2 regions of the Kitasatospora sp. NPDC051164 genome follow, and region 2 is predicted to be linked to the other one. Evidence: predicted binding sites of a transcription regulator. Region 2 holds the regulator's gene; the other holds the start of a gene.

Region 1 (15,774 bases), on a different contig from region 2:
CGGGGTTGGTCAGCGAGACCGTGACGCCGGTGAAGTCGTCCATGGTCAGCTTGTTGGCGCGGGCCCGGCGGACGATGTCCTCGTAGGCCTGCCAGAAGCCGAAGAAGTCGAGCGTCTCGGCCTTCTTGATGGCCGCGACGACGAGCTGGCGGTCGCCGTTCGGCTTGACCAGGTCGATGGCCAGGCCGAGGTTGACGTGCTCCGGCTTGACCAGGAAGGCCTTGCCGTCCTCCACCTTGTAGCTGTGGTTCATGCCCGGCGCGGCCTTGATGGCCTGGACCAGGGCGTAACCGATCAGGTGGGTGAAGGAGACCTTGCCACCGCGGGCGCGCTGCAGGTGGTTGTTGATGACGATGCGGTTGTCGATCAACAGCTTCGCCGGCACGGCGCGGACCGAGGTAGCGGTCGGCACCTCCAGCGAGGCGTCCATGTTGGTGGCGACGGCCTTCGCCGGGCCGCGCAGCTGGACCAGTTCGGGTCCGGCGGGCGCGGCCGCGGCCGGGGCGGCGGCCTTCGGAGCCGGGGGCGCGGCGGGCGCGGCGGCGAGCGGGGCGGCAGCCGGCGCCGGAGCGGCCTGGGCGGCCGGTGCGGCGGGGGCGGTCGCGGCCGGAGCAGCGGCGGCGGGCGCGGGGGCAGCGGCAGGGGTCGGCGTGGGGCCGGCCTGGGTCGCGGCCTGGGTCACTGGGGTCACCTCGGTACCGGGCTTGTAGTCGGCGAAAAAGTCCCACCAGGCTCGGTCGACCGAGTTCGGGTCCTGGAGGTACTGCTGGTAGATCTCGTCGACGAGCCACTCATTGGGGCCGAAGCCTGTGGAGCTAGCCGAGCTGTTGGGGGTTTCAGGGGACTGTGGCGACACGGCGGCAACCGCCCTCTTCCGCTTCCTTTTGGGATGTTTGGACAGCGGGGATTAAGGCTACGCCCCTGACCGGTGATCGCGCAGTCCCCGGGGGCCAGGCGTCGTCCAGATCACAGTCCTGACCTGCACTTTGGCTGAAAAAGTGCGTTAGAAAGCCGTATCTGCAGGGAAGCGATCGGCCCCAAACTGCGTCTATATCCGGATGAAACCGGACAAAGACCTGCGGAAATCCTCTAGCGATCTTCGTATGCGTCTGTGTCGGATCTGTGACAAATGTCCCGGCCGTCGTCCTGGCGCTGCCCGGGCAGGCGGACCTCGATCCGGCAGCCGCTCGGCGACTCGGCCACCGCGATCCGTCCGCCGTGCAGCTCCACCGCCCAGCGGGCGATGGCCAGGCCCAGGCCGGTGCCGCCGTCCGCGCCCGCTCCGGACGCGGTCGCGGTGCCGCTGCGGCTGAACCGCTCGAAGACCCGGGTGCGGTCGGCCAGGGGGATGCCCGGGCCCTCGTCCTGGACCTCCAGCAGCAGGGCGCCGTCCTCGCCGCCGGGGCGCGCGCGCACCGTCACGGTGCCGCCGGGCGGCGAGTGCTTGCAGGCGTTGTCGACCAGGTTGGCGACCACCTGGTGGAGCCGTTCCGGGTCCGCCACGCCGGTCAGGCCGGCCGGACTGACTTCCAGGGCCAGCCGGACGTCCCCGCGCCGGGAGAAGGCCCCGCCCGCCGTCGCGCCGTCCACGGTGACCCCGCGCAGCACGCCGTCCAGGAACTCGCGCACCTCGAAGGGGCGGGCGTCCAGGTCGACCACGCCGCCGTCGATCTTGGAGAGGTCGAGCAGGTGGGTGACCAGGCGGCCGAGCCGCTCGGTCTGCTCCAGCGCGGCCCCCAGGGTCGCCGGATTGGGCTGGACGACACCGTCGACCACGTTCTCCAGGACGGCGCGCAGCGCGGCGATCGGCGTGCGCAGCTCGTGCGAGACGTTGGCGACCAGCTCGCGGCGGTGCTGGTCGGCGGCCTCCAGGTCGGCGGCCATCCCGTTGAAGGCGGCCGCCAGTTCGCCGATCTCGTCGCGCGAGCTCACCTCGACCCGGCGGCTGTAGTCGCCGGAGGCCATCGCGCGGGCGGCGTCCGTCATCTCGCGCAGGGGGGCGGTCAGCCCGTGCGCGAGGAACTGCATGAAGAGCAGCGAGGCGATCATGGAGAAGACCATGATGATCCGGATCTGGGTCTCGGACCTGATCGCCACGACCACCATCCCGGTGGCCAGGAACACGGAGACGATCACGAGCAGGGCGAGTTTGCCCTTGATCGAGCGGACCGGGTCGAGCGGCCGGATGTCGGCCCAGACCCGGCGGGCGGCACGGACGGCCAGCGGCTGCGGCCGCGCGCCGTCGGATTCCCCGTTGCGTTGCTGTGGAAAGGTCATTGGTCCCTGTGGTCCCGCGTGTGTCCCCCCGCGTGGTGGCACGGCGTCGATCGGGACACGGGCCCCCCGGTGGCCCGTCGCCCGAGGCTCGCCGTCAGGAGAGCGGGGCCTCCAGTGCGTACCCGACACCGTGCACGGTGCGGATCCAGCTGGCGCCGATCTTCCGGCGCAGTGCCTTGACGTGGCTGTCCACGGTGCGGGTGCCGGACGCGTCGGTCCAGTCCCAGACCTCGGCCAGCAGCTGCTCGCGGGTGAGCACCGCGCGCGGCTGGGCGGCCAGGCAGGCGAGCAGATCGAACTCGGTCGGCGTCAGGTGGACGTCGCCCGAGGCCAGCCGGACCCGGCGTTGCACGTGGTCGATCTCCAGTTCACCGAAGCGCAGGCTGCCGAGCGCGGGTGTCCGGGCGGCCTGCTGGGCGCGCTCGACGCGGCGCAGCAGCACGTTGACCCGGGCGGCCAGTTCGCGCATCGAGAACGGCTTGGTCATGTAGTCGTCCGCACCGACGCCGAGGCCGACCAGCAGGTCCGTCTCGTCGTCGCGCGCGGTCAGCATCAGTACCGGGACCGGGCGTTGGGCCTGGATCCGGCGGCACACCTCCAGGCCGTCGAAGCCGGGCAGCATGATGTCGAGGACGACAAGGTCCGGCTGCCAGGTGTGGAAGCCGTCGACCGCGCCGGGACCGTCGTGGGCCACGGCGACCTTGAAGCCCTCCGCACCCAGTCGGGCCGCGATCGACTCGGCGATCGTCGGCTCGTCCTCCACCACCAGCACTCTGCGTTGGCTGCTCACCGTGCCGCCGGTGTGGTTGTCCTGCTGAATTTCTGTCACGGTCACGCCACCGCCCCCAGGGCTGCGGGCCGGCCACCTGTGGGGATGGCGGGGCTCCGCTCGTAGTCTTGTTCCGTCGTGGACTGTGCCGGGTCCGCCGTCCCGTTGCGTGATCGGGAGGCGAGGACGGACTTGTCGGCCGCCCACTTCTCCCGCGCACTTCGCAGCGTACGGACAGCGGATGCTTTCCGGCAGGTGGACCGGACGTTTCCGGCCCGTGGGCCGGCCGTTCCGGCCGCCCGCGGACCCACTGCACGAGTGGGCACGGGCCGATACCTTACCCGGCGATTTTTCACTGCGTAACGGTACGTATGCAGTCGAGTTGACATCAAGTCGCCGGTCAGAGGCCCTACTGACGCGTTAATCGGGAGAAGGTCTGGACCAATGCCTGGAATCCGGCACTCCGCTACGGCGACGGTCTTCACCGGCTTTTCCCAGGTGCCTCCCAGAACCTCGACGTACCGTGGGCACGACAACACCCGACCGGGCGGAATCCGCGGTGCGCGCCGGTACGTTGGGCACCGGGCGGGAGCCGGTGGCTGCGGGTGTGGAGCGGAGGCGGCATGGCGGGACTGCGGCAGGGTGCCGACGGGCGCGTGCCCGCGGGAGCGCCGTACGGAATGCTCCGGCTCGGCCTGCGCGCCGGCGCCGTCCAATGGCTGCTGGACCGCGTTCCCACGCCCCGGCGCAACCCCTTCACGCTCGGATACCTCGCGGTCGTGGGCGCCACCACGACCTTCGCGAAATTCGCCGATCCGGAACTCGTGCAGCGACTGCAGGAAGCCTCCAGCTCGGACGGCCACAACCTGCTGCAGCACCCTTTGCGTGCCCTGGTCCTGAGTGGTTTCTGGGTGGCCGGCGAGGTGTGGATGCCCTATCTCTGGGGATTCGCGTTCACCCTCGCGCCACTGGAGCGCAAGGTCGGGTCCGCCCGGGCGGCGGCGGTCTTCGCGATCGGCCACGTCGCGGCCACCCTGCTCTCCCAGGGCGTGGTGATCATCGCGGTGGAGACCGGGCGGATGGCGCCCGAGGTGATGGACCACCTGGACATCGGGGTCAGCTACGGCGTGCTCGCCTGCCTGGGTGCGGTGGCCGGGCTGCTCTCCTGGCGCGGGCGGCTGCTCGCGCTGGGCGGCGCCGGGCTGATGATCGCCGAGCAGATCGCCTCCGACAAGGACGTCGTCACCGCGGTGGGGCACCCGGCGGCGGTACTCACCGGGGTGGCGCTGTGGCGCTGGCTGCGCCGCACCGAGCGGCGCCCGCCCCGGCTCCGTCCGGCCGCGGCGACGGTCGGCGGCGCCGTGCCCGCGCCCGCGCGCGGCGGGGCCCCCGTGCGGGCCGTGCGCTGAGGTCCGTGCGCTGAGGTCCGTGCGCTGAGGTCCGCGCGCCGACGTCCGCGCGCCGACGTCCGCGCGCCGAGGTCCGCTCCGGGCTCCGCGGGCTCCGCGGGTTTCTCCGGGCTCTCCGTGCTTGACGCCCCCTTCGCGTGCCGAGGGTTTCCCAGGAATCACTCAGCGCTCTTTTCACGTTCTTTTGACGGCCGCCTGCGGCCCCGTCCGCGGGGCCTTCCCGGCCGGATCGTGTTCGCTCACGGCGAACGAAGTCCGGGGAACATCCGGCGCCCGCCAGGCCTTAGTCAGGTCGACTCAACTTCACTGACTGGGGAGAGATCATGGCATCGACGTCCACTCCGCTCACCCTGCCCGTGCTGCCGCTGGACGACGAGGTCGTCCTGCCGGGCATGGTCGTCCCGCTGGACCTGAAGGACACCGAGGTGCGCGCAGCGGTCGAGGCCGCCCGGGCTGCGGCCGCCGGCGGCACCAAGCCACAGGTCCTGCTGGTCCCGCGGGTGGACGGCTCGTACGCGGCGGTCGGCACGCTGGCCACCGTGGAACAGGTCGGCCGGCTGGCCGATGGCCCGGGCACGATCGGGCAGCCTGCCGCGCTGGTGCGTGCCGTGCGCCGGGTCCGGATCGGCGTCGGCACCACCGGCCCCGGCGCCGCCCTCTGGGTGGAGACCACGCCGTTCCGGGAGTCCTCGGTGGGCACCCCGGTGGCCGGCCGGGCCGCCGAGCTGGTCAAGGAGTACAAGGCGCTGTCCACCCAGTGGCTGCGCAAGCGCGGCGCCTGGCAGATCGTGGACCGGGTGGCGCAGATCGAAGGCGTCGGCGAACTCGCCGACAACATCGGCTACGCGTCCTTCGCCACCGCCGAGCAGAAGCTCAAGGTGCTGCTGGAGGCCGACCAGGTCGCCCGCCTGGAGTACGCGCTGACCCTGCTGCGCGACCACCTCGCCGAGGAGGAGGTCAACGACACCATCCGCAAGGACGTCGAGGAGGGCGTGGCCAAGCAGCAGAAGGAGTTCCTGCTCCGCCGCCAGCTGGACGCCGTCCGCAAGGAGCTGGCCGAGCTGAACGGCGAAGCGGCCGACGAGGAGGGCGACTACCGCGCCCGGGTCGAGACCGCCGACCTGCCCGAGAAGGTCCGCGAGGCCGCGCTCAAGGAGGTCGACAAGCTGGAGCGCGCGTCCGACCAGTCCCCCGAGGGCTCCTGGATCCGCACCTGGCTGGACACCGTCCTGGAACTGCCCTGGAACGAGCGGAGCGAGGACGCCTACGACATCGCCGGCGCCCGCGCGGTGCTGGACGCCGACCACGCCGGCCTGGCCGACGTGAAGGAGCGCATCGTCGAGTACCTCGCCGTCCGCAAGCGCCGGGCAGACCAGGGGCTCGGCCTGATCGGCGGCCGCCGAGGAGGCGCGGTGCTCGCGCTGGTCGGCCCGCCCGGCGTCGGCAAGACCTCGCTCGGCGAGTCGGTGGCCCGCGCCATGGGCCGCTCGTTCGTCCGGGTCGCGCTCGGCGGCGTCCGGGACGAGGCCGAGATCCGCGGCCACCGGCGCACCTACGTCGGCGCGCTGCCCGGCCGGGTGGTGCGGGCGATCAAGGAGGCCGGCTCGATGAACCCGGTCGTCCTGCTCGACGAGATCGACAAGGTCGGCTCCGACTACCGCGGCGACCCGGCCGCCGCCCTGCTGGAGGTGCTGGACCCGGCGCAGAACCACACCTTCCGGGACCACTACCTGGAGGTCGAGCTCGACCTCTCCGACGTCGTCTTCCTCGCCACCGCCAACGTGCTGGAAGCCATCCCCGAGCCGCTGCTCGACCGGATGGAGCTGGTCCGGCTGGACGGCTACACCGAGGACGAGAAGGTCGTCATCGCCCGCGACCACCTGCTCCCGCGCCAGCTGGAGAAGGCCGGCCTCGGCGGCGAGCAGGTCAGCGTGGACGAGACCGCGCTGCGCAAGCTCGCCGGGGAGTACACCCGCGAGGCCGGCGTCCGGACCCTGGAGCGTTCGATCGCCCGGGTGCTGCGCAAGATCGCCGCACAGGCCGAGCTCGGCGAGCGCGAGCTGCCCGCCACGGTCGGCGCCGCGGACCTGCGCGCCCTGATCGGCCGCCCGCACCACGTGCCGGAGTCCGCCCAGGAACCGGCCGAGCGCCGCACCGCCGTCCCTGGCGTGGCCACCGGCCTCGCGGTGACCGGCGCCGGCGGCGACGTCCTCTACATCGAGGCCTCGCTGGCCGACGCCGAGACCGGCGGCACCGGGCTGACCCTCACCGGGCAGCTGGGCGACGTGATGAAGGAGTCCGCGCACATCGCGCTCTCCTTCCTGCGCTCGCGCGGCGCCGAGCTGGAACTGCCGGTCACCTCGCTGCGCGACCGCGGCGTGCACCTGCACGTCCCGGCCGGAGCCGTCCCCAAGGACGGGCCGAGCGCCGGCATCACCATGACCACGGCGCTGGCCTCGCTGCTCTCCGGCCGCAAGGTGCGCACCGACGTGGCGATGACCGGCGAGGTGTCGCTGACCGGGCGGGTGCTGCCGATCGGCGGGGTGAAGCAGAAGCTGCTAGCCGCCGACCGAGCCGGGGTCACCACGGTGATCATCCCCAAGCGCAACGAGGCCGACCTGGACGACGTCCCGGCCGAGGTGCTGGAGCGGCTCACCGTCCACCCGGTGGCGGATGTCCGCGAGGTGCTGAAGCTGGCGCTGGAGCCGGCCGAGGTGCTGGTCGCCGTCTGATCGGCGAACCGCTGGCCCGAGGGGCCGACGGCATCTCCGCGTGCGAGACTGCGGAGATGCCGTCCCCCACGCAGCGCGCGCTGGCCCGGGTGCCGGACCGGCTGCGCCCCTTCCTGGTGCGGCACCGCCGACTGATGAAGTTCCTGCTGGTCGGGGGCTCCTGCTTCGTGCTCACCATGGCGATCAACCTCCAGCTCAAGTTCACCGTGCTGCAGCACAAGCCGGTGATCGCGCTGACCATCGCGACCGTGATCGCCACCGTCGTCTCGTACGTGCTGAACCGCAGCTGGGCCTTCCGGGCCGGCGGCCGGCAGCGTGAGGCCCTGCTGTTCTTCCTGGTCAGCGTGGTGGCGATCGGCGTCAACGACGTACCGCTGGCGATCTCCCGCTACGTCCTGGACCTGCGCGAGCCGTACATCAGCTCCTTCGCCCAGGAGGTCGCGGACTTCCTCAGCGGCATGGTCGTCGGCACCTTCGTCGCGATGCTGTTCCGCTTCTGGGCGATGCAGCGGTGGGTCTTCACCCGGCTCGCCGAGCACCCCGCCGAGCACCCCGGGGCCGAGGCCGCTCTGGTGAGGGCGGTGCCCCCGGAAGCCGGTTACGCTGCACCCGAGATGCCACGGGATGTGCCGTAAGGGGCGAGGTGAGCCTGATGCACGAACCGGACGGTATCCGGACCGGGCCCGCCAGCCAGCAGGGCATGCGCCGGGCCAACCTGGCCCTGGTGCTCGGAGTGATCGCGAGCGGCCCGCGCTCGCGCGCCGAAGTGGCCGCCGAGACCGGACTGACCAGGGCCGCGGTCTCCTCGCTCGCCGAACAGCTGATCGCCGGCGGCCTGGTGGTCGAGGAGGGCCCCGCCGCACCCAGCGGCAAGGTCGGCCGCCCCGGCACCGCGCTCGGACTCAACCCGCTCGGGCCCGGCGGCCTCGGCGCCGAGATCGGCGTCCGGCACCTGGGCGCCTGCGTGGTCGACCTGCGCGGGGAGGTCCGCGCCGTTCGGCGTCAGGAGATCTCCAACCACGGCCGGGCACCCGCCGCCGTCATGGCCGACCTCGCCCGGCTGCTGCGCTCGGCCGTCACCGAGGCGGGCCTGCGCCCGGCCGGACTCACCCTGGCCGTCCCCGGCCTGGTCGGCGAATCCGGCGCGGTGCTGCAGCGGGCCGCCAACCTGGGCTGGCAGGTCGTCCCGCTGGCCGCCGAACTGCGCGCCGCGCTGCGACCGGCCGCCGACGGCCTGGCCGAGCTGCCGGTCGAGGCCGACAACGAGGCCAACCTCGGCGGACTGGCCGAGCACTGGCTGGGCGACGGGGCGGAGGACTTCCTGTACGTCTCCGCCGAGGCCGGGGTCGGCGCGGCGATCATTGTCGGCGGGCGCCTGCTGCGCGGCGCGCGCGGCCACGCGGGCGAGTTCGGCCATGTGCCGGTCCACCCCGCGGGCCGCCGCTGCGCCTGCGGGGCGCACGGCTGCCTGGAGCAGTACGCGGGCGAGGCGGCGGTGCTGCGGGCGGCCGGCCTGACCGGCGCCCGGGGCGACTGGGTGACGCTGCTCGCCGACCGCGCCGAGGCCGGCGAGGAACCGGTCCGCGCGGCCCTGGCCGGCGCCGGGTCGGCGCTCGGTATCGCGGCCGCCGGCGCGGTCAACCTGCTGGACCCGGCCGAGGTCGTGCTGGGCGGCGGCTACGCCCGGCTGGCACCCTGGCTGCTTCCCGCCATGCGCGCCGAACTGGTTGCCCGGGTCACCGTTCGGCCGTGGGCCGAGGACCGGCTGACCGTCTCCCGGCTGGGCCGCCGCGGCCCGCTGCTGGGCGCGGCGGTGCGCGTCGTCCGCGCCATCGTCGCCGACCCGGGGCTGCTCGCGGGCGACTGACCCCCGGCTGGGACCACCTCGCCCGGAACGGGCCGCGCCCCGGTGCCCGGTGCCCGGAGCCCCGGTGCCGGAACGGGCCGAGCCCCCGGCCGGTGGGGCCGGGGGCTCGGTGCGGTGGGGGAGGACCGGGCCTCGGTGGCGTCAGGCCTCCGCGGCGGCAGGCTCGCGCTGCTCGGCGCGGGGGCCGCGCAGGACGGCCAGGAAGGCGATGCCGATGCCGACCAGCGCCCAGAGCACCAGGACCAGGATCGGCATCCCCAGGTTGGTCGAGTCGAAGTAGGCGATCGACTTGGTGGCGCCGGTGCCGGCGCCGTTCGGGATCACCGAGCCGATGGCCCGCCAGAACGGCGGCATCATCGGTGCCGGGTAGACGCCGCCCGCGCTCGGGTTGCCCAGGACGACGAAGACCAGCACCGCGAGGCCGATGCCGATGATCCCGAACAGGCACTGCAGCGCCATGGTGAAGGCGCCGACCGAGAAGACCACCAGGGCGCCGATGGCGGACAGGGCGAGGATCGAGCCGGGCAGCGCGTCCAGCACCGGTCCGGCGATGACCGTGCCGCCGATGCCGGCCGCGATCGAGTAGAGCGCCAGGACGCCCAGGCGGATCAGCAGGCGGTTCGCGTTGGCCGGCTTGGAGCCGGCGCTGATGCCGAGGATCGAGGCGACCAGGTAGCCGCCGACGCACCAGCCGATCACCAGGTAGAAAGAGGAGAGGCCGTTGGTGTCGCCCTTGGCGAGCGGCACGACGTCCTGGACCTTGACCGTACGGCCCTGGGTCTGGTCGATCGCGGTGGTGATGCTCTCGGCGGCCTTGGCCGCGGACGGACCGCGGGCGCCGCCGACCAGCAGGGTGTCCTCGGTGCCGTTCGGGTTCACGACCCACGCGGCGTAGATCTTCTGGTCCTTGATCTGCGCGGTCGCGGTCTCGGCGTCCGGCGCGGTGACGGCCTTGACGGCGTCGTTCGGGACCCCCTCCAGTGCCCCGATCAGCTTGGGGGCGACCTGCGGCGGGGCGACCACCGCGATGGAGAGGTTGTGCGGGGCGGGCTTGTGCAGCGCCCCGATGTAGGAGGTGATGAAGCCGAGCTGGAGCAGCAGCACTCCGATCACGAGCAGTGCCGCGCGCGGGGTGACCGCGCTCTTCAGTTCGGCGACGAAACCCTGCCCTGGGGCTGCCATCCACATCTCCTTGCGTATCGGGGAAAAACGGATCTTCCAGAACCAATACTTCATACCATGAAGTAGTTGGGTTGTCGTACCTCCCGTGCCGAATCCGGCCGGTGCCGCTGGGCGATACTGGCGCGGTGAGCGACGAGGAAGCCCTGGTGGCGGTGGAGCGCGAGGTCGCGCTGATGTTCCGGCGGGGCCGGGCCGGAGTGGCTGAACTCTCACGCCGGGTGCACCCCGGACTGGAGGGCATGGCGTACAGCATGCTCGGCTACATCGAGCAGGCCGGCCGGGTCCGGGTGACCGACGTCGGCGTGCACTTCGCGGTGGGCAAGGCGACGGTGAGCCGGCAGATCCGCGCGTTGGAGGAACTCGGCCTGGTGGCCCGGGAGGCGGACCCGCTGGACCGCCGGGCCGCGCTGGTGTCGCTGACCGAGGACGGGCGACGGCGCTTCCTGGCCGCCCGGGACGTCCGGATGCGACGGGTGCGCGAGGTGATGGGCGGCTGGTCGCCGGAGGACGTGGTCCGCTTCGGGGAACTGCTGCACCGCTTCAACGACGTCCTGGGGGAGCCGACGGCCGATTGAGCCGGGTGCCCGCTGAGCCGGGTGTCCGCTGAGCCGGGCGGCTGCGAGGGTGTGACCGGGGCCCGCGGTGCGGGCCTTTACTCGGCCTTGAAGAAAGTTGCCTAATTCAACCATTTAGGCCTATGGTTGCTTAAGGCAACGAAGTTTCATGATGCGCGTATCCCGCACGCCTGCGCCGAAGGACCCAGATGACCGTGACCACCGAGGCCGCGAGCGGCACCGCCGCCGCCGCCGACAACCAACAGATGACCCACCGGCAGGTGATGGAGGCGCTCTCCGGCCTGCTGCTCGGCCTCTTCGTGGCCGTGCTCTCCTCGACCGTCGTCTCCAACGCCCTGCCGCACATCCTGGCCGACCTGCACGGCGGCCAGTCCGCCTACACCTGGGTGATCACCGCGGCCCTGCTCACCCTCACCGCCTCCACACCGATCTGGGGCAAGCTCTCCGACCTCGCCAGCAAGAAGCTGCTGCTGCAGATCGCCCTGCTGATCTACATCGCGACCTCCGCGCTGGCCGGGCTCTCGCAGAACACCGGTGAACTGATCGCCTGCCGCGCGCTGCAGGGCGTCGGCGCCGGCGGTGTTGTTGCGCTGGGCCAGATCTGCCTGGCCGCGATGGTCCCGCCGCGCGAGCGCGGCCGGTACAGCGGCTACTTCGGCGCGGTCTTCGCGCTCGCCACCATCGGCGGCCCGCTGATCGGCGGCGTCATCGTGGACACCTCCTGGCTGGGCTGGCGCTGGTGCTTCTACGTCGGCATCCCGTTCGCGCTGGCCGCGATCCTGGTGGTCCAGCGCACCCTCAAGCTGCCGGTGGTCAAGCGCAAGGCGAAGATCGACTACCTCGGCGCGCTGGTCATCACCGCCGCGGTCAGCCTCCTGATGATCTGGATCACGCTGGCCGGCAAGAACTACGCCTGGCTGTCCTGGCAGACCGCGGCCATGGTCGGCGGCGGCCTGCTGCTGGGCGCGCTGGCCATCGTGGTCGAGCGCCGCGCCGCCGAGCCGATCATCCCGCCGGACCTCTTCAGGTACCGCACCGTCACCCTGGCCGCCATCGCCAGCGTGCTGGTCGGCGTCGGGATGTACGGCGCGACCACCTTCCTCAGCCAGTACTTCCAGCTGGCCCGCGCCAAGTCCCCGACCATGGCCGGCCTGATGACCCTGCCGATGATCCTCGGCCTGGCGGTCTCCTCCGCCGTGGCCGGCCGGCTCATCACCAAGTACGGCAAGTGGAAGGCCTACCTGGTCGCCGGCACCGCGCTGCTCGCGGTCGGCTTCGGCCTGCTCGGCACCGCCCGGGCCGACACCGACTACGTGCTGCTCTCCGTCTACATGGCGATCACCGGCGTCGGCCTCGGCCTGACCAGCCAGAACCTGGTGCTCGCGGTGCAGAACACGGTGCCCCGGCACGAACTCGGCGCGGCCAGCTCGGTGGTCACCTTCTTCCGCACCATGGGCGGCGCGATGGGCGTCTCCGCGCTGGGCGCGCTGATGACGAACAAGGTCGGCCACTACCTGGCGGAGAACCTGGCCGCCGCGCACATCCCTGCCGGACACGCGGCGGCCGGTGGCGGCATCCCGGACCTGCACAAGCTGCCGGCCCCGATCGTCCCGCTGGTCACGGACGCCTTCGGCCACGGCGTCGGAACCGTCTTCCTGTGGGCCGCCCCCTTCGCGGCACTGGCCTTCGTCACCGTGCTGTTCATCCGGGAGACCGTGCTGAAGACCACCCAGGAGAACTGACCGGCCAGGAGGACCTGCGGCGGGACAGCCGACCGGCAGCCGGGATACGCGAACGGGCCGGGGAGTGCGCAGGCACTCCCCGGCCCGTTGCGTCGGGCTTCGTACGGCCGCTAGTGGCCGGCGATCAGCATCAGTCCGTAGCCGACGGCCGCGGCGCAGACCGCGAAGCAGGCGTACGCGCCGGCCAGGGCCAGCTTGCCGCCGCCCGAGGCCGGGGCGCCGCCGTCACGGGCGGTGCTCAGCGCGGCCTCGCGGCGGGACAGCGCCAGGATGCCGAGCGCGAAGACGGCGACCACGGCGACGGTGATGCCGAAGCTGAAACCGGCGGTCTGGGCCAGGGCGTTCCACTTGATGTGCATGGTGAGTGCTCCTCAGCCGGCGGCGCTCAGGCCGCGACCGTGGTCGAGGCGGGGGTGGGGACGTTCGTGGTCGCCACGGTGGGGACCTCGACCGGCGTGACGTCGTTGACGTTGTCCGCGCCGACCGGCTGGCGGCGGGAGAGCAGCCACATCGCGCCCGAGCCGGCCACCAGCGCGGCGCCGACCACGGCGACGCCCCAGCTGCCCTGACGGGCCAGCAGGGCCGCGCCGCCGGAGACCAGGCCGGCGGCCGGCAGGGTCAGGCCCCAGGTGTAGACCATGCGGCGGACCATGCTCCAGCGCAGCTCGCCCTTCGGGCCGCCGAGGCCGGCGCCCATGATGCCGCCGGAGCAGACCTGGGTGGTGGAGAGGCCGAAGCCCATGTGCGAGGACGTCAGGATGACGGTCGCGGCGGCCGACTCGGAGGCGAAGCCCTGCGGCGGCCGGATGTCGGCCAGGCCCTTGCCCATCGAGCGGATGATCCGCCAGCCGCCCATGTAGGTGCCGAGCGCGATCGCGGCACCCGCGGAGACGATCACCCAGGTCGGGGGCAGCGCGCCGTGCGGCAGGGCGCCGACCGAGACCAGGGTCAGGGTGATGATGCCCATCGTCTTCTGGGCGTCATTGGTGCCGTGCGCCAGCGAGATCAGCGAGGACGAGAAGATCTGGCCAGTCTTGAAGCCCTTCTCGGTGGCCGCGGCGTTGCCCTTGCGGGTGATCGCGTAGGCCAGCTTGGTGGCGCCCCAGGAGGCCAGGCCGGCGACGAACGGGGAGGCGACCGCCGGGATGATGATCTTGGTGACCACGGTGTCGAAGTTGACGCCGTTCATGCCGACGCCGACGATCGTGGCGCCGATCAGGCCGCCGTACAACGCGTGCGAGGAACTGGACGGCAGGCCGCGCAGCCAGGTCAGCAGGTTCCACAGGATCGCTCCGGCCAGTGCGGCGAAGATGATCTCGGGGTGGACCCCGGCCTTCTCGTTGACGATGCCGCCGGAGATGGTGGTGGCGACCTTCACGGACAGGAACGCGCCCGCGAAGTTGAGCACGGCCGCGATGGTGACCGCGACCTTCGGACGAAGGGCCCCGGTCGCGATCGCGGTGGCGGCCGCGTTGGCGGTGTCGTGGAACCCGTTGGTGAAGTCGAAGGCGAGCGCCGTGATGATCACAACGGCTACCAGGAACGAGATGTGTTCCATACCCAAACAATCGTCGTAGTTGTCGCACGGACGTTGGTGACGTTCGCGACCGTAGGTCTACTTGGTAAACGGAAGGTTAACTGAGCCGGGACTCGTGGTTCCGATGGTTGACTGATGGTGATCAGAAGCTTTCTGCAGGGTGACTTCGGCCCCGCTGAACTGGGCATTGGCGAAGAACACCCCGGTTCGACCGGGTTTGCTGAGAGCTGTCTCACACATCAATCGAGAATTAACCTCCCAGTCCGCGTGCGCCCTGTTTCCGACGAGTAACCCGTGGGAGGATCTGCGGGATCCGGGAGGCCGGGACAGGGCGCGGGGCGGGGAGGACCAACCCATGGGCGGGGCTGTACAGCGAACGGAGACGGCAGGCGTACGCCCCTGGGTGCGGGCAGCCCTGCGCTGCGGAGCCGTCCTCGCGGCAGCCGCACTCGCCCTGCCCGCCGCCGCCGGCGCCGCCTGGGCGGCACCCGACCCGGGGAGCGGCACGGTCGTCGCCGGCTCCGACCCGCTCGCCGCCGCCAAGGCCACCCTCGGCCCGCTGCTCGACCAGCTGCACACGCTCTACCAGAGCGCCGAGGCCGCCACCGAGCAGTACAACGGCACGGTGGCCAAGATCGCCGAACAGCAGGCCGCGCTCACCGACCTGCAGGGCCGGTTGGACCGCCAGCAGACCCAGGTCGACGCCGGCACCGACCTCGCCTCCCAGCTCGCCGCCGCGCAGTACCGCAACGGCGCCAGCTCCGCGTACGCCGAACTGCTGCTCGCCAAGGACCCGTACGAGGCCGTCACCATCGCCGAGTTGCTCGCCACCGCCAGCCGCTCGCAGTCGGAGTTCCTGGACCGGCTCAAGAGCGACCGGGACGCGCTCGACGGGCTGAAGAAGCAGACCGAGGAAGCGCTCAAGACCTCCCAGACCCTGGTCGCCCAGCAGGACGCCGCCAAGGCCAAGGTGGCCGCCGACCTCGCCTCGGTCGAGCAGGTGGTCTCCTCGCTGACCGGCGCGCAGCGGACCGAGCTGGAGCAGCTGGAGAAGGCGAAGGCCGACGAAGCGCAGCTCGCCTTCCTCGCCTCCGGAGCCCTCGGCAAGGGAGAGCGCACCCCCTCGCAGCAGGGGCGCGCAGCGGTGGCCTTCGCGCTGGCGCAGGTCGGCAAGCCGTACCTGTGGGGCGGCATCGGACCGGACTCCTTCGACTGCTCCGGCCTCACCTCGCAGGCCTGGCTGCACGCCGGGAAGCCGATCCCGCGCACCAGCCAGGAGCAGTGGGCGCAGCTGCCGCACGTGCCGCTGAACCAGCTGCGGCCCGGTGACCTGGTGGTCTACTTCCAGGACGCCTCGCACGTCGGGATGTACATCGGCGGCGGGCTGATCGTGCAGGCGCCGCGGCCGGGGGCGTTCATCAAGGTGTCGCCGATCGGCTCGATGGCGATCCTCGGGGCCGTCCGGCCGGACCCGTCCGGTGCCGCGGACGACGCGGGCGGCGTCTGGAAGGTGCCCGACCTGCCGGCCGGCTGGGACTCCGTGACGCCGATCGCGCCGAGCCCGGCCAAGCCCGCGCCGACTCCGCCGCCGACCGGCGGCCCGACCCCGCCGCCGGTCACCCCGGGCGAGCCCACCGGCACGCCCACCACACCGACCACACCGACCACGCCGACCACCCCGGGC
Region 2 (15,774 bases):
GAAGGCGCGGGTGTTTCCCGGCCGGTCGGCCGCGTACGGGTCGTACCCGTCGCCTGCCGTCCCCCCGGGTCCGCCCGCGGCTCCCGGGTGCGGGGCCGTGAAGTACTCCGGCCCGTCCGTCTGCCCGTGCCCCCCGGGCGCCCCCGCCGGCGGCGGCGGAGGTGCCGACCACCCGCCGTGCGGACGGTCGGCACCCTGACCGCTGTCGTATCGATTACCAGCCACGCTCTGAAGGTACCCGTCCGGCCCAACGCGCGTCGGCCCCGAACGAAGCCGGGGCCGGTTTGCAGCGAGGCTGAGACGAACGGGGCCGAAAGCCGCCCCGGCGCTCCGGAAAACCGGAGCGCGGGGCTGCCGGGAAACCGGAGCCACCGGGAAACAGGGCTGCCGGGAACCCGGAGCTACCGCTGCACGGTGACCGACGGCCCGTGCACCGCCGCCGCGGCGGCGGTGCCGGCCGGGCAGCCGCCCGGGCCGGCCGTGGTGCGGACGGCGCCGACCGGCAGCAGGGTGCCGCAGGCGATCCGGATGCCGTTCGGCAGCTCGTTGTCCGACTCCACGATGGCGCCGTCGCCGATCACCGCGCCGTCGAGTGCCGAGCGGTCGCCGACGGTCGCGTAGGCGCCCACGATCGAGTCCTTGACCAGGGTGTCCGGGCCGATCACCGCGCCGGGCAGGATCACGCTGCCCTCGACGATCGCGCCGGCCTCGACCACCGCGTCCGCGGAGACCACGGTGCCGCCGCTGAGCACCGCGCCGGGGTGGACGGTGGCGCCGGGCAGCAGCAGGGCGTCGCCGGTCGGGCCGGGGACGGCCGGGGAGTCGACCTTGCCGAGCACCAGGTCGGCCGAGCCACGGACGAAGGCGGCCGGGGTGCCGAGGTCCAGCCAGTACGAGGTGTCGACCACGCCGCGCAGCAGGGCGCCGGTGGCCAGCAGCTCCGGGAAGGTCTCGCGCTCGACGGACACCTCGCGGCCGGCCGGGATGCGGTCGATCACGGAGCGGGTGAAGACGTAGCAGCCGGCGTTGATCTGGTCGGTGACGATCTGCTCCGGGGTCTCCGGCTTCTCCAGGAACTCCAGCACCCGCCCGGTCTCGTCGGTCGGGACGAGGCCGAAGGCGCGCGGGTCCTCGACCCGGGTCAGGTGCAGGGTGACGTCGGCCCCGGCGGCGACGTGGCCGTCACGCAGGGCGGCGATGTCGACGCCGGAGAGGATGTCGCCGTTGAAGACCAGGACCGGCTCGTCGGGGCCGCAGGTCAGGCCGGAGGCGGCGTTGCGGATGGCCCCGCCGGTGCCCAGTGGCTCGCGCTCGGTCAGGTAGACCAGCTCGATGCCGTACGGGGTGCCGTCCTGGAAGTGGTCCTCGAACACCTCGGCCAGGTACGAGGTGGCCAGCACGACGCGGGTGACGCCGGCGGCGGCCGCACGGGCCAGCTGGTGCGCGATGAACGGGACGCCTGCCACCGGCAGCATGGGCTTGGGGGTGTGGGTGGTCAGCGGACGCAGTCGCGTGCCCTTACCACCGACCAGCATGATCGCCTCGGTCATGGTCTGCGCTGTTCCCCTTGTGTCTCTGCGGCCCGGCCCGGCGGGCCGATGCCTCCGTCGGTGTTCTCGACCCGGGCGGCCGGCTCGGGTCGGCACCCGTGCGGCCTTGTGTCCGGAACGGGTCGACCGGCACGAAGCCGGTCCGGCGCCTACTGTATTTCCTTCCAACCGAATGCCCGTCCGGCGCCTGTGCGACGGACATCACTCCCCGCCCGCCCGGGCTGTCGCCGGGAGCCGCCGTGTCGGCCCAAAAGACCGGCCCGGTGGGCGCGTTGGCGGCGTCCACCGGGCCGGGCAGTTGTAGCAGAACTGTCGAACAGCGGGGCTGTCGGTCAGCGGACGGCTACGCGTCCACCGTCGCGGCCTGCTCCTCGGCCTCGGCCGGCGGGGTGGCCTTCACCGAGTCGAGCAGCAGCTGGGCCACGTCGACCACCTTCAGGTGCTCCTTGGCCGCGCCCTCGTTCTTCTTGCCGTTGACCGAGTCGGAGAGCATCACCAGGCAGAACGGGCAGGCGGTGGAGACGATGTCCGGGTTGAGCGACAGCGCCTCGTCCACGCGCTCGGTGTTGATCCGCTTGCCGATGCGCTCCTCCATCCACATCCGGGCGCCGCCGGCGCCGCAGCAGAAGCCCCGCTCCTTGTGGCGGTGCATCTCCTGCTGGCGCAGACCGGGGACCTTGTCCATGATCTCGCGCGGCGGGCTGTAGACCTTGTTGTGGCGGCCCAGGTAGCAGGGGTCGTGGTAGGTGATCAGGCCCTCGACCGGGTTGACCGGGACGAGCTTGCCCTCGTCGATCAGGTGCTGCAGCAGCTGGGTGTGGTGGATCACCTCGAAGTGCCCGCCGAGCTGCGGGTACTCGTTGGCGATGGTGTTGAAGCAGTGCGGGCAGGTGGCCACGATCCGCTTGGTCGGGGCGTCCTCCAGCGCGGCGTTCAGCGTCTCGACGTTCTGCGCGCCGAGCATCTGGAACAGGAACTCGTTGCCCAGGCGGCGCGGGGAGTCACCGCTGCAGGTCTCCTCCTTGCCGAGGATGGCGAACTTCACGCCCGCCGTGTGCAGCAGTTCGGCGAAGGCCTTGGTGGTCTTCTTGGCGCGGTCCTCCAGGGCGCCGGCGCAGCCGACCCAGTAGAGGTACTCGACCTCGGCGGGGTCGATGTCCTCGCCGATCACCGGCACCTCGATGCCGGTCTCCTTCTTGAGCTCCTTGACCCAGTCCAGGCGCGCCTTGGTGGCCATGCCCCACGGGTTGCCCTTGTTCTCCAGGTTCTTGAGCATCGTCCCGGCCTCGGTCGGGAAGTTGCTCTCGATCATCACCTGGTAGCGGCGCATGTCGACGATGTGGTCGATGTGCTCGATGTCCACCGGGCACTGCTCGACGCAGGCGCCGCAGGTGGTGCAGGACCACAGCACGTCCGGGTCGATGACGCCGTTCTCCTCGGCGGTGCCGATCAGCGGGCGCTCGGCCTCGGCCAGCGCGGCCGCCGGGACGTCCTTGAGCTGCTCGGAGGTGGCCTGCTCGTTGCCCTCCATGTCCTTGCCGCCGCCGGCCAGCAGGTACGGCGCCTTGCCGTAGGCGTGCTCGCGCAGGCTCATGATCAGCAGCTTCGGGGAGAGCGGTTTTCCGGTGTTCCAGGCCGGGCACTGCGACTGGCAGCGGCCGCACTCGGTGCAGGTGGAGAAGTCGAGGATGCCCTTCCAGGAGAAGTGCTCGACCTGGGAGACGCCGAAGACGGCGTCCTCGGCCGGGTCCTCGAAGTCGATCGGCTGACCCTTGCTGGTCATCGGACGGAGCTCGCCGAGCGCGGTGCCGCCGTCCTCCGCGCGCTTGAAGTAGATGTTGAAGAAGCCCAGGAACCGGTGCCAGGCCACGCCCATCGAGGGGTTGATGCCGATGGTGATGGCCCACGCGAACGAGATGCAGATCTTCAGCATCGCGAACAGCCAGACCAGGTTCTCCAGCGTGCCGTGCGAGAGCCCGCTGAGCGCGGAGACGATCGGGTACGAGACCAGGTGCGCCGGGCCGTACGAGTCGACGCCGTTGAGGGCGCCCTCCAGGGCGCGCAGCATCAGGATGCAGAGGCCGATGCCGAGGATCGTGTACTCGACGTAGAAGGCCTGCCAGGCGATCGAGCCGGCGAACCGGGACTTGCGGCCCGACCTGGACGGCAGGCTCATCAGCCGGATCACGATCAGGGTCGCGATGCCCAGCGTGGTCAGGGTGCCGACGAGTTCGACGAACAGCTGCCAGATCATCCAGTGACCGATGATCGGCAGCTCGAACTCGGCGTCGAAGAGCTGGCCCATGGCGTTGACGATGGTCAGCACCAGGCTGAAGAAGCCGACGGCGACGAACCAGTGGGCGATGCCCACGATCCCCCAGCGGTTCATCCTGGTGTGGCCGATGAACTCGACCGCGACGGTCTTCACGCGCTGGGCGGGCTTCCCGAAGCGGGTGGTGTCCGGCGCGCCGGTCAGCACCACCTTGAAGATGTGCCACGCCGCACGAAGGGCGAGCGCGGTGCCGATCACGAATGTGACCAGCGAGATGACGATCGCTGCTAGCTGCATCGGCTCTCCGTCTCCTGCGGCTTTGCGGTTGAGCAGGCTCTGCGGTTCTGCGGACTTCGACTGAGTGTACTGGTCGGTAACTTGCCGGGCCGACGGCCCGGACAATACCGGTCGCCAACAGTTCTCCAGAAGGTTCCCAAGCTATGGCGGCAGTCACGTGACCGCACCGGCACCGCGCCGAATCCGCACCGCACCGGCCCCGCTCCACAATCCCGCTCAGCAAAGTTGAGCGGCTTCCACTCATGGCTGTTGACGCTGCCCGTCGAGTCATGCATCCTTGAGCCCGTAAAGCTCAACTCTTCCGTGGAGGTATTTACGATGGCACGCGCGGTCGGCATCGACCTCGGCACGACGAACTCGGTCGTCAGCGTTCTCGAAGGTGGCGAGCCCACCGTCATCACGAACGCCGAGGGCGCCCGGACCACGCCGTCCGTCGTCGCCTTCGCCAAGAACGGCGAGGTCCTGGTCGGCGAGGTGGCGAAGCGGCAGGCGGTCACCAACGTCGACCGCACCATCCGCTCGGTCAAGCGCCACATGGGCACCGGGTGGAAGATCAACCTGGACGGCAAGGACTTCAACCCCCAGCAGATCAGCGCCTTCATCCTGCAGAAGCTGAAGCGCGACGCCGAGGCGTACCTGGGCGAGACCGTCACCGACGCCGTCATCACCGTCCCGGCGTACTTCTCGGACTCCGAGCGCCAGGCCACCAAGGAGGCCGGTGAGATCGCGGGCCTCAACGTCCTGCGCATCGTCAACGAGCCGACCGCGGCCGCGCTGGCGTACGGCCTCGACAAGGACGACCAGACCATCCTGGTCTTCGACCTCGGCGGCGGCACCTTCGACGTCTCCCTGCTGGAGATCGGCGACGGGGTCGTCGAGGTGAAGGCCACCAACGGTGACAACCACCTCGGCGGCGACGACTGGGACCAGAAGGTCGTCGACCACCTGGTCAAGGTGTTCCAGAGCGGCCACGGCGTCGACCTGTCCAAGGACAAGATGGCCCTGCAGCGTCTGCGCGAGGCCGCCGAGAAGGCCAAGATCGAGCTGTCCTCGTCCTCCGAGACCTCGATCAACCTGCCGTACATCACGGCCTCCGCCGAGGGCCCGCTGCACCTGGACGAGAAGCTCACCCGCGCCCAGTTCCAGCAGCTGACCGCCGACCTGCTCGAGCGCTGCAAGATCCCGTTCCACAACGTGATCAAGGACGCCGGCATCTCGCTCTCCGAGATCGACCACGTCGTCCTGGTCGGCGGCTCGACCCGCATGCCGGCCGTCGCCGAGCTCGTCAAGGAGCTGACCGGCGGCAAGGACGCCAACAAGGGCGTCAACCCGGACGAGGTCGTCGCCATCGGCGCCTCGCTCCAGGCCGGTGTCCTCAAGGGCGAGGTCAAGGACGTCCTGCTGCTCGACGTCACCCCGCTGTCCCTCGGTATCGAGACCAAGGGCGGCATCATGACCAAGCTGATCGAGCGCAACACCACGATCCCGACCAAGCGCTCCGAGATCTTCACCACGGCCGAGGACAACCAGCCGTCCGTGCAGATCCAGGTCTACCAGGGCGAGCGCGAGATCGCGGCCTACAACAAGAAGCTCGGCATGTTCGAGCTGACCGGCCTGCCGCCGGCGCCGCGCGGCCTGCCCCAGATCGAGGTCACCTTCGACATCGACGCCAACGGCATCATGCACGTGGCCGCGAAGGACCTCGGCACCGGCAAGGAGCAGAAGATGACCGTCACCGGCGGCTCCTCGCTGCCGAAGGACGAGGTCGACCGCATGCGCCGCGAGGCCGAGCAGTACGCCGAGGACGACCACAAGCGCCGCGAGGCCGTCGAGACCCGCAACTCCGCCGAGCAGCTCGTCTACTCGACCGAGAAGTTCATCGCCGACAACACCGACAAGCTCCCCGCCGACGTCAAGACCGAGGTCGAGACCGCCATCGGCGAGCTCAAGGAGGCCCTGAAGGGCGAGGACATCGCGACGATCCGCGAGGCCTCGGAGAAGGTCTCCACCACCGCGCAGAAGCTCGGCCAGGCGCTCTACGCCAACGCCGACGCCCCCGCCGGTGCCGCCGCGGCCGACGACTCCGCCCAGGCCAAGGCCGACGACGACGTCGTCGACGCCGAGATCGTCGACGACGAGAAGCCCAAGGGTGGTGCGTCGGCATGACGGACAAGCCGCAGGGCGGAAAGCCCGGCGACGACTCCGCCGCCGAAGAGGCCGTGATCAAGGCCGCCGAGGAAGCCGCGGCGGCCGGTGCCGCCGAGGGCTCCCCGGAGGAGCTCGCCACCGTCAAGCGCGAGCTGACCGAGCGCACCGCCGACCTGCAGCGCCTGCAGGCCGAGTACCAGAACTACCGCAAGCGGGTCGAGCGCGACCGGCTGACCGTCCGCGAGATCGCGGTCTCCAACATCCTGGAGTCCCTGATCCCGGTCCTGGACGACATCGGCCGCGCCCGCGAGCACGGCGAGGTCACGGGCGGCTTCAAGTCCGTCGCCGAGTCCCTGGAAACGGTCGTCGCCAAGCTGGGCCTGCAGCAGTTCGGCAAGGAGGGCGAGCCCTTCGACCCGACCATGCACGAGGCGCTGATGCACAGCTACTCCTCGGACGTCACCGAGGACACCTGCGTGCAGATCCTCCAGCCCGGCTACCGCATCGGCGAGCGGATCATCCGCCCGGCGATGGTCGCCGTCGCGGAGCCCCAGCCGGGCACCCAGACCGTCGGCGACGCCGACGCGAAGTCCGGCGACGCGGACGAGTCCGACGGTGGCTCGGACAGCTGACAACCTGTGACAGCTGACAACCAGTGCGCTGCGGAGTCGTACGCCGGCCAGAACGGCGGCCGGCTCCGCAGCGCGCTGTCAACGGCGTTGCGTTCCCTTGCTGTTGACAGCACAGTGACGATGGACATCGGGAGGTGGCGGGAGCCGTGAGCGAGCGCAGCGAGCGAACCGTTAAGGGGCGCGTGTACCGCTCAGCGGCTGCCGAGCGAAGCGAGGTGGACGCATGAGTGGCAAGGACTATGTCGAGAAGGACTACTACAAGGTCCTCGGCGTGCCCAAGGACGCCACCGCCACCGAGATCAAGAAGACCTACCGCAAACTCGCGCGCGAGTTCCACCCCGACGCCAACACGGGTGACGCCAAGGCCGAGGAGCGGTTCAAGGACATCTCCGAGGCGTACGACGTCCTCTCCGACGAGAAGCGCCGCAAGGAGTACGACGAGGCCCGCAGCCTCTTCGCCAACGGCGGCTTCCGGTCCGGCGGCGGACCCGGCGGTGCCGGCAGCTACAGCTTCGACTTCGGCGACCTCTTCAGCGGCAACCAGAACGCCGGCGGCAGCGGCGGGCTCGGCGACGTCTTCGGCGGCCTCTTCAACCGCGGCGGCACCCGGCAGGCCCAGCCCCGGCGCGGCGCCGACGTCGAGACCGAGGTGACGCTCTCCTTCGAGGAGGCGGTCGACGGCGCGACCGTCCCGCTGCGGATGACCAGCCAGGCCCCCTGTCGCACCTGCAACGGCACCGGCGCCAAGTCCGGCACCACCCCGCGGGTCTGCCCCACCTGCGTCGGTGCGGGCACCGTCAGCCGCGGCCAGGGCGCCTTCGCGCTCTCCGAGCCGTGCAAGGACTGCCGCGGCCGGGGCATGATCGTCGACGACCCGTGTACCGACTGCCACGGCAGCGGCCGGGCCACCTCCGCCCGCACCATGCAGGTGCGCATCCCGGCCGGCGTCCAGGCCGACCAGCGCATCCGGCTCAAGGGCAAGGGCGCCCAGGGCGAACGCGGCGGCCAGCCCGGCGACCTCTACGTCACCGTGCACGTCGACCCGCACCCGGTCTTCGGCCGCAAGGGCGACAACCTCACCGTCACCGTCCCGGTCACCTTCCCCGAGGCGGCCCTCGGCGCCACCATCGAGGTACCCACCCTCGGCGGCCCCGCCGTGAAGCTCAAGCTGCCCCCGGGCAGCGCCAACGGCCTCACCATGCGTGCCCGCGGCAAGGGCGCCACCCGCAAGGACGGCACCCGCGGCGACCTCCTCGTCACCGTCGAGGTCGTGGTGCCACAGCACGTCACCGGCGACGCGCTGAACGCCCTGGAGCAGTACCGCGAGGCCACCGCCTCCGACGATCCGCGAGCAGCCCTCTTCCGGGCGGCGAAGGGAGCGTGACGACCAGATGTCCCCGATGAATCCGATCAACCCCGACACCCCGATCGGCCCCGGCATCGGCGAAGGCCTGCCCGGCAACGGCAACCGCCGCCCCCGCCGGGCCCCCTCGGCCCCGCCGCCGTACGTCCTCACCGAGGACACTCCGGTGTACGTCATCTCCGTGGCCGCCGAACTGTCCGGCCTGCACCCGCAGACCCTGCGCCAGTACGACCGTCTCGGCCTGGTCTGCCCCGACCGCACCGCGGGCCGCGGCCGCCGCTACTCCTCCCGCGACATCCAGCAACTGCGCGAGGTCCAGCGGCTCTCCCAGGACGAGGGCATCAACCTGGCGGGCATCAAGCGGATCATCGAGCTGGAGAACCAGGTCACCGCCCTCCGGTCCCGCGTCGCGGAACTCGCCGACTCCCTGGAAGGCGCCGCCGCCGCCCTCCAGCAACGCGAGGCCGCCGTCCACGCCTCCTACCGCCGCGACCTCGTCCCGTACCAGCCCCCCACGCCGCAGTCCAGCGCCCTCGTCGTCTGGCGCCCCAAGCGCTGACCACGGCCGCACAGACACCGCCGCCGGCCCCCTCCTGTTCGGGGGGTGCCGGCGGCACTTTTGCAGTGAGAGAGTTCTGTCCTAGGCAGAAGTCGTCGATCTACCTGTGGCAAGGCGTCTCTCGTCAGTCGACTCATCACCGCCACCTAAGATCCTTGCCACAGCAGACGACAATCGCGTTGACTACGTGACGGTCAGCACTAGGAGCCGAAGATGAGTGGGCAAGAGCACGCAGGGACGGGACCTGCCGCATCACGGATCCTGTCCGAGGACGCCCGAAAGCTCTACCTGCAGGCCGTGAATGAAAACGGTCGTATCACTCCGGACGCCGGCCCGGCTGCCGGAAGCCCCGCTCTCGAAGAGCTGCTTGATCTCGGGCTACTCATACCCGACAGCGAAGAACCCGGAGCACTGCTGGCTGCCGATCCGGCACAACTCGCGAGCAGCCTGAGTTCGGCATGGCAACGACAAGCACTCGATTTGCTGTCAAAAGCAGTTTCCCTGCCGGCCGATCTCAGCGACCTCTCCGAGGCATTCCACGCCCCGGACACCACCGGCGGCTCGGTCGAATATGTCCACGGAAAGGCTCTGATTAATCAGAGGCTCCAACAGTCGGCAGCCCCGGGGGTCCTGGAAGGACTTTCCATGCAGCCCGGTGGACCAAGGCCCGCCGAAATGCTCACCTCGTTTCTGGAACGAGACCTGGAAATCCTCCGCCACGGCGCCTCGATGCGGACGATTTACCACGCGAGCACCCGCTACCACCAGCCAACACGTGACTACGTGGCGCAATTGACGGCAGAAGGGTGGCAGTTCCGGACGCTGGACGAACCGTACGCCCGGCTGATCATCGTGGATCGCCGCGTGGCCGTCATCCCGGTCGCCGCCGACTACAGCGCCGCCGCCTTCGTCCACGATCCGGCCGTCATCAGCTTCCTGATCGAGGAGGTCTTCGAACGGAGCTGGGGCAGAGCCCTGGAATTCGACGGCAATCGGGCCGTCCCGCACCAGGTGGTGTCCAGGCTCCGGCAGACCATCATCGACCTCATGCTGGCCGGCACCAACCACCGGGCCATCGCGCGGAGGCTCGGCATCAGCGAGCGCACGCTCGCGCGGCACATCGCGGAGATGAGAGAGGAGCACAACGTCGACTCACTCTTCCAGCTCGGATATGTGCTCGGCCGGTCACCGCGAGCAGAAACCGACTGAAAGCCGGAAGACGGAGGCGCCCCGTCCGCGGCACCGGATCCGGCCGTTCCGCGCGCCGCCTCGATCAGGAGTCGCTGTCAGGTTCAGTTCCAGTGCAGGTCGTCGGCAACGGCAACGATTGCGGTGTCGGCAGTGGCCGCCTGCCCGCCGCCGGAGGAGAGAAGACCAGTGGTGAGCACCGCTACTCCGATGAGGATCGGAAGCGCGGCCTTACGGACGAGTCGACGTACGGACACGGACCCACCCTCCTTCTCTCGAACTCTGTGAACCGGACCAATAGAACTAGCATCCACATGATGCCGTACGTTCCGCAAGGGTGTCATCTCCCGGCCGCTCCGTCGAGCGTCATCTCTCTGCCAGGCATCGAGATGACAGGGCGGATCGCTGGACGGAACCGCGACCACTGATAGACGATCAGTTCGCCACCGACGGTCCCACGGAGATAGCGAACTTGCCGCTGTACCGTCAAATATCCGCCCAAATCTCCACCGGGTCTCCGACGCGAAAACCACTGTCCTCAGCGCCCGCCGGCACCACGTTTCTCACCCGGTCGGCCTTTCCCCGGAGTCGACATGACCGAGCCCTACCTGCGTCACCACGACAGCCAGGCCCCCGAGGGTCGGCGTGCGCGTGTGTTCCTGGCCGCGCCGCTGATGCGGCTGACCGGACCGGCCGACAGTGTGGTGACGCTCGCCAGCCGGACGCGGCTGACGACGCTTCGCACCACCCTGCTCCGCAGCGGTGCCGCCGTGTACAGCGCGCACCACAGTGACGCCTGGACCATCTCCGGCCGCGCACCGGAGCCCCGCGTTCCGTCCGACTTCCGCGCCCTGCAGTCCGCGGACCTCGTGTTCGCCTACGTGGGAGCGCCGCTCTCGGCCGGCGTGAGCCTGGAGCTGGGGTGGGCGTCGGCGCTGCGGAAGCCGATCGTCCTCCTCGTCGACGAGGCCATCACCCACAACCCGCTGATCGCCACGATCGAGCAGGTCGCCCCCGTCCTGCCGCTGGTGTTCGACGACACCTGGTCGCAGGAGGCCCTCAACCACACGGTGGAGACCGCCCTCGACTGGGCCGGCATGGCGCTCTCCCTCCGGGAGGGCTTCTGGACCGCCCCCGGCGAGCAGTTCAACGTCCCCCGGCAGCAGCCCCCGGTCCCCGGCTACTGGCCGACCGGCGCCGCCACCGGCTGAGCAGCGCTCACCCACCGGACTCCCCGTCCGGGCTCCCCGTATCTGCCAGCCCAGTCGGAACAGTGTCTCCGCGTCGTACAGCTCACGCAGCCGGGCGATGTGACCGGCCACCGTCCGCTCGCTCAGCCCCATCCGGCTGGCGATCGCCCGCTGCGTGAGCCCGCGGGCAAGCAGCCGGCCCACCTGCTCGAACGCCGTGGGCCCGGCGGATCCGTCCGCGAGCGTCTGCCGGTCCACCACCTGGGCCTGCTCCCACTGCCGCTCGAAGACGTCGACCAGGTAGGCGACCATCGCGGGATCCTCCACCACAGCGGCCACCGTGTGATCGGCGGTGGCCGGGATCAGCGCGACGGCCCGATCGAAGACGAGCGTCTTGGTGAAGGGGCCCTCCAGCAGCCGGATCGGAGCACCGACCCGCGTCGACCGCATCGCGTATTCGACGGTTCGCGGGTCGGAACAAGCCGAGGGTTCGAAGATGGTGTTCATGACGCCGCCTCCCTCGACGTAGCGGCGGGCCTGGTCCAGCGCATCCGCCAGGTGACCGTGCGGCCGCGGTCCGCCGGGCTGAGCGGCCAGCGCCTCGTGCGGGTGGTCCTTGGCGATCTGGGAGATCAGGTGCCGGATCTCGACCGTGTCGGCCATCCGCCGCACGCCCCCGGCCGACTGGCTCCGCCGAGGTGCCCCGTCGTAGGCCGGGGCCAGGTCCTCCAGGAGATCCGGCACAAGAGCAGCCCTGACAAGCAGACGGGCACTCTCCTCCCGCAGGTCCGCACCGATGCGCTCGCCGACAACCCGGGGATTCACCGCGCTGTAGGCGCTGTCGGCGATCCGAAGGACCAGGAGGCCGAGGTCGACAAGCTGCTTGACCGCCGGTTCGTCCTCGGGCCGGATGTCGCTGACGCGGATCCGCCCACCTTCCCTGAGGATCTCCTGGTAGAGCTCACGGGCGGCGGCGTCGGGCGGATCGGGCTCAGGCATCACGGGCTCCCCTCATCTGCCAGCCCAGCTGGAACAGCGTCTCCGTGTCGTACGACTCCCGTAGGCGCGCGATGTGACCGGCCACCGTCCGCTCGCTCAGCCCCATCCGGCTGGCGATCGCCCGCTGCGTGAGCCCGCGGGCGAGGAGGCGGCCGATGCGGACGGTGGTGGGGTGCGGGGGTTCGAGGTGGCGGTCGGCGGGGGTGGCACGGGCCCAGTCGCGTTCGAAATGGGCGACCAGGTGGGCCACGACGGCGGGGTCGGTGAGGAAGGTGGCGCGGCTGCGGTCCTCGGCGGCGCGGATGACGGCTGCTTTGCGGTCGAAGACGAGCAGCCGTTCGTACGGTTCGGCGAGCAGCCGGACCCGGGCGCCCTGGCGGGTGCGGAGGGCGATCTGGCGTTGGACGCTGTGGTCGGTGAGGGTGGCCGGCTGGTAGATGGTGCGCAGTGAGCAGCCGCGGCGGAGCAGGGAGAGGTCCTGGGCGAGGGCCGTTCGGAGGCCCTCGACGGGGCGGGGGCCGGGTTGGGCGGCGAGGACTTCTTCCTGGCATTCCGAGATGAGTTCGGAGATGCGCTGGCGGATGTCGGCGTTGCCGTCGATGTGGACGGGGTCGCCGCCGGGTCCGTCCGGGCGGCGGACGGCGTCGTAGGCGAGGGTGAGCGGGGCGAGAGCGTCCGGGAGCCGTTCGGCGTGCTGGAGCAGGCGGGTGGCGCGGGTGCGCAGTTCGGCGCCGAGGCGGTCGCCGAGGGCGCGCGGGTTGGCGGCGGTCCAGCCGGTGGCGGTGGTGGTGAGGAGGCCGCGGGCGACGAGGGCGGCGAAGGCGGGGCGGTCGGCGGGGGCGAGGCGTTCGGGGCGCAGTCGGCCGCCGCAGCGGACGGCATTGAGGTAGAGGGTCTGCTCGGCCGGGCCGGGTTCATCGGTCATCGCGGGCGCCTCTCATCAGCCAGCCGAGCTGGAAGAGGGTTTGGGCGCCGTGGCGGTCGCGGAGGCGGGAGATGTGGCCGGCGACGGTGCGTTCGCTGAGGCCGAGGCGGGTGGCGACGGCGCGCTGGGTGAGGCCGCGGGCCAGGAGGCGGCCGACCCGGTCGGGGATGGTGCGGGCGGGTCCTTGGCCGAGGGCGGCGGTGGCTTCGGCGCTGTCGGCGCGGGCCCAGTCGCGTTCGAAGGTGCCGACGAGGAAGGTGATGGTGGCGGGGTCGATGATGAAGGCGGCGGTGCTGTTGTCGTCGCTGGCGGAGATCACGGCGACGGTCCGGTCGAAGACGATGAGCCGCTGGAAGGGTTCGTCGAGGACGCGGATGAGGGAGCCGTGCCGGGTGACTTCCTCGGCGTAGGCGAGGGCGGGCGGTTCGGCGAGGGCGATCGGCTGGTAGATGGTGCGCAGTGAGCAGCCGCGTTGGAGGAGCTGGACGTCCTGGCGGAGGGCGACCTGCAGGGTGTCGGCGGGCCGGTGGCCGGGCTGGGCGGTGAGGACTTCGGAGCGGCAGTCGGAGACCAGTTGGGAGATCCGCTGGCGGATGTGGACGTGTCCTTCGACGTGGACGGCTCCGCCGGCCCGGCCGGAGGGGCGGGGCATCGCGTCGTAGGCGCGGGTGAGGCCGTCCAGGGCGCCCGGGAGGTTTTCGGCGCGGACCAGCAACCGGGTGGCCTCGCTGCGGAGTTCGGAGCCGAGGCGGTCGCTGACCGAGCGGGGGCTGACGGCGGTGTAGCAGCGGTCCATCGGGTTGACCATCAGCAGGCCGATGTCGATGAGCTGTTGGAGGGCGCCCCGGTCGGCGTCCGCGACCGCTCCGCAGGGGATGCGGCCGCCCTCGGCGATGATCGCCAGGTACAGCTGTCGGGCGGCCTCGTCGGGTTCCTCGCCCACGGGTCCTGCCTGGTGCGGCGCGACCGCCGGTTCCGCCGTCACGTCGCACTCTCCCTGCCGGACGTGTCTCCCCTGGTGCTGCCCGCGCTCCACCGCCGCGCGAACCGCGGGTACCGGGTGCCGGGCGGGCTCACGGTACCGGGTGCCGGTCCGGCGTGATCACGCGGTCCGACGTGATCATGCGGTCCGACGTGATCATGCGGTCCGGCGGTCCGCGCTCGGGCGGCCGCGGTACCGCGGTCGGAACGGCGGGCACCCGGGCCCGGGTGCCGTCGCACACCGGGACATCGGGGCCCGCCGTCTGCACGCCAATGCCACGGCGATTCCGTCGAGGCGGAGCAGCAACGCCTCGACGGCTCCGGGTCCGGGGGCCATCACCACACATGGTCCCCGGCCGGCGCTCTTCCCCCACGTTCCACCGGCGCGGGAATGGTGCGCCTGCGGTCAGTTCCGAAGAGCAAGTCGCCACCGTCGGGCTGCGGTTGCCCGGGCGACTTGGCGTGTCTCCACCCTCACAGTGTGACGGCCGGTGAACAAGTGCCGCCCGAGTGCATGTTCGCGCAATTGCAGTTACCTGCACTGCGGGGCGGGCGCGAGGCGGGAGGCGGCGGGACTGATTCCGGTAAAGGCCGAGGCCAGCAGGGGGTGCGGGCGGCGCCCGGCGGTACCGCCGGTTGGCTGTCTCCGGTCAGGCTGCGGGTGCGCGTTCCTGCAACGGCGGCATGGTCCTGAGCTGCGTGTCTACGCGCGGTGACAGCGGGGCGGCGTCGGTCGCCCCGGGCAGCGGCGAGACCCCGGCGCGGTCCGCCCGTACACCTCGGCGCACCCACGGTCCGCCCGCCCGCCTCAGCGCGCCAGCAGCCGCCCGCGCGCGAGCCCGGCCGCCGTGCCACCCGCCGCAAGCACCCAGGCGACCGCCAGCAGCAGGTACAGCCCGGCGGCCAGCGCGGTGAAGCCCCCGAAGCCGGTGTGCCGGGCGAGCGCGGAGGCGCCGGTGACGCAGGTGCCGATCGGGAAGGTGTACGCCCACCAGGTCATCGCGAAGGGCATCCCGGCCCGGCGGGCACGCAGGTTGGCGGCGAGCGCGACAGCCAGCCAGAGCATGGCGACCCCGATCACCGCGACGCCGTACAGCTCGGCGAGGTCGAGCATGGCGGGCGCCAGGGCGGGCAGCACCGGGCGGGCGGCGTCGGAGAGCTGGTGGACGGCGGTGACGGACTGGCCGAGCGGGCCGAGCACCAGGAACAGCGAGGGAGTGAGCGCCAGGGTGGGCAGCTTGCTGTGGAGCAGCCCGGTGAACACCACCGGCAGCAGCACGAGGGTGGCCAGCAGCCCGACCCCGAACAGTCCGCAGCAGGCGTACAGCATGGCCTGCTGCGGCGTCCCGGCCGGCAGGTGCGGGATCAGCACCGGGCCGCAGGCGGAGGCGACGAGCGGGGCGACCACCGGCAGCAGCCAGGTGGGGTTGGACTCCAGCACGGAGACCGGGTGCCGGGTGATCATCAGGTACGGGATGCCGCCGGCCACGGCCAGCGCGTACAGGGTGCCGACGCCCCACAGCACGGCGTCCACGGCGACGGCCGGGCCGGTGCCGATGACCCGCGAGCCGACCGTCATCGTCCCGAGGCCGACCGAGAGCAGGGCCATCGGCGGGCAGCCGTAGAAGACGGCGACGGCCGGTTGCTCCAGCAGGTGGGCGCGGGCGGCC

The links. Region 2 encodes HspR, which represses chaperone genes until heat shock. Its sites were predicted from a motif close to TTGAGNNNNNNNNNCTCAA; they were not measured.
Region 1: lon (endopeptidase La) is a predicted target of HspR. The motif match lies at 4,738-4,756, and genes of this name have one in related genera.

The regions. Positions count from the first base shown of each region.
Region 1 is NZ_JBITFB010000003.1:180,329-196,102, reverse strand. Features, by position in the region: gene ACIBEC_RS05855 (multifunctional oxoglutarate decarboxylase/oxoglutarate dehydrogenase thiamine pyrophosphate-binding subunit/dihydrolipoyllysine-residue succinyltransferase subunit) at 1-856, opposite strand, end outside; gene ACIBEC_RS05850 (ATP-binding protein) at 1,090-2,277, opposite strand; gene ACIBEC_RS05845 (response regulator transcription factor) at 2,372-3,106, opposite strand; gene ACIBEC_RS05840 (rhomboid-like protein) at 3,670-4,455, shown strand; gene lon (endopeptidase La) at 4,779-7,187, shown strand; gene ACIBEC_RS05830 (GtrA family protein) at 7,244-7,822, shown strand; gene ACIBEC_RS05825 (ROK family transcriptional regulator) at 7,840-9,054, shown strand; gene ACIBEC_RS05820 (ABC transporter permease) at 9,196-10,236, opposite strand; gene ACIBEC_RS05815 (MarR family transcriptional regulator) at 10,362-10,811, shown strand; gene ACIBEC_RS05810 (MDR family MFS transporter) at 11,000-12,553, shown strand; gene ACIBEC_RS05805 (hypothetical protein) at 12,664-12,912, opposite strand; gene ACIBEC_RS05800 (inorganic phosphate transporter) at 12,939-14,111, opposite strand; gene ACIBEC_RS05795 (NlpC/P60 family protein) at 14,446-15,774, shown strand, end outside.
Region 2 is NZ_JBITFB010000007.1:310,965-326,738, forward strand. Features, by position in the region: gene ACIBEC_RS13495 (Yip1 family protein) at 1-225, opposite strand, end outside; partial or broken gene ACIBEC_RS13500 (sugar phosphate nucleotidyltransferase) at 486-1,550, opposite strand; gene ACIBEC_RS13505 ((Fe-S)-binding protein) at 1,894-4,119, opposite strand; gene dnaK (molecular chaperone DnaK) at 4,438-6,285, shown strand; gene grpE (nucleotide exchange factor GrpE) at 6,282-6,899, shown strand; gene dnaJ (molecular chaperone DnaJ) at 7,123-8,283, shown strand; gene ACIBEC_RS13525 (heat shock protein transcriptional repressor HspR) at 8,291-8,821, shown strand; gene ACIBEC_RS13530 (helix-turn-helix domain-containing protein) at 9,035-10,030, shown strand; gene ACIBEC_RS13535 (hypothetical protein) at 10,114-10,266, opposite strand; gene ACIBEC_RS13540 (hypothetical protein) at 10,603-11,220, shown strand; gene ACIBEC_RS13545 (LuxR family transcriptional regulator) at 12,191-13,123, opposite strand; gene ACIBEC_RS13550 (LuxR family transcriptional regulator) at 13,113-14,108, opposite strand; gene ACIBEC_RS13555 (TDT family transporter) at 14,913-15,774, opposite strand, start outside.